2 regions of the Planococcus donghaensis genome follow, and region 2 is predicted to be linked to the other one. Evidence: riboswitches for the same ligand, from Rfam matches in the RefSeq annotation. Region 2 holds a riboswitch; the other holds the start of a gene.
The links. A riboswitch is a leader RNA that binds a small molecule or an ion and turns the genes downstream of it on or off. The one in region 2 is predicted to bind cyclic di-GMP.

Region 1: another riboswitch for cyclic di-GMP. It lies ahead of BCM40_RS03285 (S8 family peptidase); the one in region 2 lies ahead of BCM40_RS15700 (amidase).

The regions. Positions count from the first base shown of each region.
Region 1 is NZ_CP016543.2:635,316-637,737, forward strand. It holds gene BCM40_RS03285 (S8 family peptidase) at 1-1,442, opposite strand, end outside; cyclic di-GMP riboswitch class I at 1,584-1,673, opposite strand; gene BCM40_RS03290 (Ltp family lipoprotein) at 2,369-2,422, shown strand, end outside.
Region 2 is NZ_CP016543.2:3,207,986-3,210,407, reverse strand. It holds gene mgtE (magnesium transporter) at 1-1,155, opposite strand, end outside; cyclic di-GMP riboswitch class I at 1,281-1,368, shown strand; gene BCM40_RS15700 (amidase) at 1,416-2,285, shown strand; gene BCM40_RS15695 (hypothetical protein) at 2,349-2,422, opposite strand, start outside.

The sequences.
Region 1 (2,422 bases), 730 kb from region 2:
GCAATATTTCTCCAAGCAATATTGGACCATGAGACATTGCGCCAAGCAATGTTCGACCAAGAATCCGGAGTGTCTAGGTTCACATCGTCGTCTACTGCAGCTGTAATCAGGGAAGACAATTCGAAATTTTGAGCAACGTTCGCTGGGATATTGCTTGGGTTAAAGAATACAGCCGCATCTGCAGTGACAAGTCCAGCGCTACCTGCAGGTTGTTTTCCATAAGAACGTGTCGTATTCTTCAAAATCCATTTTACTTGGTCAGGAGTCAAGTTTGGGTTTTGTTCAAGCATTAACGCCACAATTCCACTTACCATTGGTGTCGACATGGACGTGCCACCCATGGTGAAATAGTCATTGCTTACAACATTTTCAGGTTTTAATCCTCTCAAGTCACCTTTTGGCATATAAGCAGTGATTTTAGAGCCAGGAGCAACCACTTCTGGTTTAGAAAATCCTTCTGAAGTAAGCCCATTGCTCGACCAGTTTTTTAACGAATCGTCTGCAGTATCCTTTGTGCCCTTATCATCTATAGAACCTACCGTAATGACAAACGGATCGTTTGCAGGTGCATAACAAGTCGAACAACTTGTACCGCCTTGGTTGCCTGCTGACACGACAACGACGATTCCTTTGTGCCAAAGAAGTTCAACAGCCGCGTTCGTTGCACTTTCTTTGTAATTTTGTTGCGTGGCAATTTGATTGGAAATATTCACTACGCGGATATTGTATTTTTTATGGTTGTCGTAAATCCATTCAAGGCCTTCCACTAAGTTTTGCTCGCCAGCTTTTCCTTCGTCGTCACTCACTTTGACGTTGACAATATTAACGCCAGGAGCAACGCCAGGGTAGGCGCCATTGCTTTGAGTTCCGTCGCCTCCAAGAATACTCGCTACGTGCGTACCGTGACCGAAAGAATCCGACATGTTACCAGCAGTTGAGAATTTAGCATTTGCCGAAACTCGTTTTCTGAAGTCCGATTGAGCCCCGTTAGCGATTCCACTATCAACAACTGCTACCGTAACCCCTTTACCGGTAATCCCTTTTTTTACTACTTTGTCACTAGTGATGACAGACTGATAAACATTGGCAATTAACTTATCATCCGAAGTTTTACTAGATCCTTTGTTTTCCACCACTTTTTCATCTTGGTTAATGAAAACGACACCAGGGACTGACTGAATCGACGAGGCTTTAGATGGATCTATCTCCACTAAGTACGTATTGATAAAAGTCCATTCATCAACAATCGATCCGCCAAGTTGTTGGATTGCTTGCTCAATTCCTTGTGTACCTGCTTTTGTGCCTACCATATAGCGAGCGGTAGGTTGTGCTTGTTCAGAAACGACCATGGCATTTGTGGGAGTAGGTGCGATGGAAGCTGCAAAGCCGCTCAGTGCAACTGCGGCCACCATCATATGAGTGAGTAGTTTTTTTACTGTCATTTTTTTCCCTCCTCTTGTTAAATATCTCTTCAAAAGATCTTATTAACTCATCAGCTCCTATCCGTAAAGTGATGTTGTATGTGATCTTCTAGATGTGCCTATAAAAAAAGGACCATTCGCCGAGGAATAGTCCTTAAACCATTCGGTAACCCAGCCATCGTAGATTGTTTGCCAATCCGTAGATCTGTGGTTTTGCGTCTTTGTTTTTCAACAAATTTGCCTTTTCGTTTTTTAGTTGTGAGAGAATTTTACTTAAATTTACTGAATGATTAGAAAATGCAATTTATTAACATTATAAGAATCTTTGTACCTACTGTCAACTGAAAATGTAATTATAATTGCTTATTATGGTCTTTATTTCTTTTATATATTTCCAACTTTTTTTATCAGATTTTTTGATGGAAAATATAGTCGATAGGAAGTTTTTTTAGTGTATTGGTGAAAATCATTTGGTAAGACTGGGAAAACCATTTGGTAAGACTGGGAAAACCATTTTGTTAAAGCCTAAGTTATGAAATTATGCGTAAGCTCTATTCATTTTTTAAATTTACACGGCAATTAAAATTATTTAGGAAAAAGTAGTTCAATAGAAGTTGAGAACATTTTTGTTCGAAAGTGCTGAGTTGGAATTCACAAATTTCAACCGTGCAGATTTTTTGGCATTCTTTTTTTAGTCTCGCAAAAATAGGAAACTGTAAATGACCAATAAATTGGCTAGAGAAATTTAGTTACGTGAATGCTATATGAACTAGAGAGTTGCTGTGTTATATTGGTAATATTATAGTATATATGGGAATTTATTAATACTACAAAAGTACTATATTAGAAATTTGTTTACAAAAAACGATTTAATAACTTATTAATCGACACTAAGTCAAAATAGTACGCACGATCTTATCTCTCTAATCAGAAAGGGGCTTATACACATGTGGAAAAATAAAAAAGTAGTAGCGACGGCGGGACTCATCGTTTTGTTGAGT
Region 2 (2,422 bases):
CAAATTGCCTTGCCACACATAAGCAATTAACAAAATAAGGATAGAACAAATAACGCCAATAATGATACCGACCCATAATTCGCGAATGATCAGCTTGATGGTTTGCTTGAAATCAAGCTTTTGTGATGCCAGTCCGCGGACTACGACAGATAGGGATTGAGTACCCGTATTTCCAGTCATGCCGGCAATTAATGGCATAAAAAACGTTAATGCTACAACGGTTTGTAGCGTGTTTTCGAATCGACTAATAATACTGCCTGAAAACAAACCAATAAACAGGAGTAAAATTAACCATGGCAATCGTCGGTAAGCCGCTGTCCAAGCAGGGGTATCAAAATCGATTGATTTACCAGAAGCAGATAATTTCTCAATATCTTCATTTGCTTCTTGCATGACCACATCAATTACATCATCAACCGTGATAATCCCGGCAAGGGTATTGTCGGCTTCAACAATTGGCAAGGTGACAAAATCGTAACGGCTAATAATTTGAGCCACATCTTCTTGGTCCATCAAGACATCTGCTTTGACGACACGTTTGTACATCACTTCTTCAATTTTATCTTCTAGATTCCCAAGGATTAAATCTTTATAGGAGACAACTCCAAGTAGTTTTTTATCTTCATCAACAATATAAAGATAGTTGAGGTATTCCGCTATTTCTGCAAAATGTCGGATCTTATCAATGGCGTCACGAATTGTGTAATGACGGGGGATCCAAACATAACGGTTATTCATTAGTCGGCCGGCTGTTTCAGGAGGGTAAGTCATTGTACTTTGAACAAATTTAGAATCGTCTTGGTTTATTTGAGACAACAGCTCTTCAATGCGTTCTGGCTCAAGGTCAGCCAACAGCAATGCCAAATCGTCATTATCCATGCGGTCGAGTACTTTTGAGGACTTTTCCACACCTAATTTCTGTAGAATATCAATTTGCTCGATTTTCGGAAGCTCTTGCATCAACTCGGTTAATTGACGAATCGATAAGTAGAGCAAGAATTTATTGCGGTGCTTGTCTGGCAAGTGACGGTATTGAATTGCCATATCATAGGGTTGCAACTCATCTAAAATTTCTTGAAATTCAGTTAGTTTGCCTTCTTTTAAGGACTTGATCAAAGCCAAAGTAATTTCGTCTTCACGCAATGCTACGGACACGGGATTCACTCCTTTTGTAAAAAATACTGCGATGCTATTGTTGATTATTACGTTAAATCTCTCATATGAAAAGAATTATTTAAAAAAGATGGCAAAAATGCATTAATTAACATATAATGATAAAAATCTGAAAAAGGCAAACTCTATCGAAAGAGGAGGACGCAAAGCCATGAGCCTACCCGTTGAAAAACGCAAGGTCGTCAGGTTGCCAGGGTCTCGTTCTTTGAGCCACGGCATACAGAACGGGAGGGTATGGGAAAATGAAAAAACTATTGATGGCAGGTGTATTATTGTTGTTTATGCTGACACAAACAGGTGTCAACGCTCATGCAATGGAATTAGATGTAAAAGCGACATGGTTATGGAATCCATGGATGATTTATAGTGATGAAGCAGGCACACTAGCGTTTTTAGAAAGTAAAGAAGTCAACAAAGTCTATGTCCAAATTGACGAAGACATACCACTGGCTGTCTATCAAAGCTTTATTGAAAAAGCGGGAGCATCCGGCATGACAATCTATGCATTAGATGGGGCTAATGATTGGGTAGCGCCTAAAGGCTTTACGAAACAGGACCGTTTGATGAACTGGCTATCCGCTTATCAGCAAAAAGCTTTACCGGCTCAGAAATTCGCGGGTGTTCATTTGGATGTTGAACCGTATTTATATAGTGGGTGGAATACGAATAGAGCAACAACGATCAAATCGTACCAATCTCTTTTAAGTAAAGCAGCAACTAGTACAGCAGCGATGAATTTACCACTTGAGGCGGATCTGCCTTTCTGGTTTGATGAAATCGCTTATAAAAATACATACGGCAAAGGTGTACTCGCCGAATGGGTAATTGCCAACACAAATAGTGTTACGTTAATGGCATACCGAGATTCAGCAGCAATGATTACAGAACTCGTAAAAAATGAAGTCGCTTATGCAGAGAAATATGGAAAAACCGTTGTAGTCGGAGTGGAAACAGGACAAACCGATGAAGGCAACAATATTTCTTTCTTTGAAGAAGGCGAAACTTTCATGAATGGTGAGTTAGCGAAAGTGTCAGCTTATTATTCGACAGCAGCTGGATTTGGCGGGGTAGCTATTCATCATGTGGACAGCTGGAAAACAATGAAACCTTAAAAATTAAAAACTGCCGGCGAAAAGGATTATCCTTTTCGCCGGCAGTTTTTAATTTTTCACATATTATTCGGTTTCTCCAAACGTTTCTTGGAGAATGTAATAGGATTGTTTTAATCGTTCTTCAGACTGGGGTAATC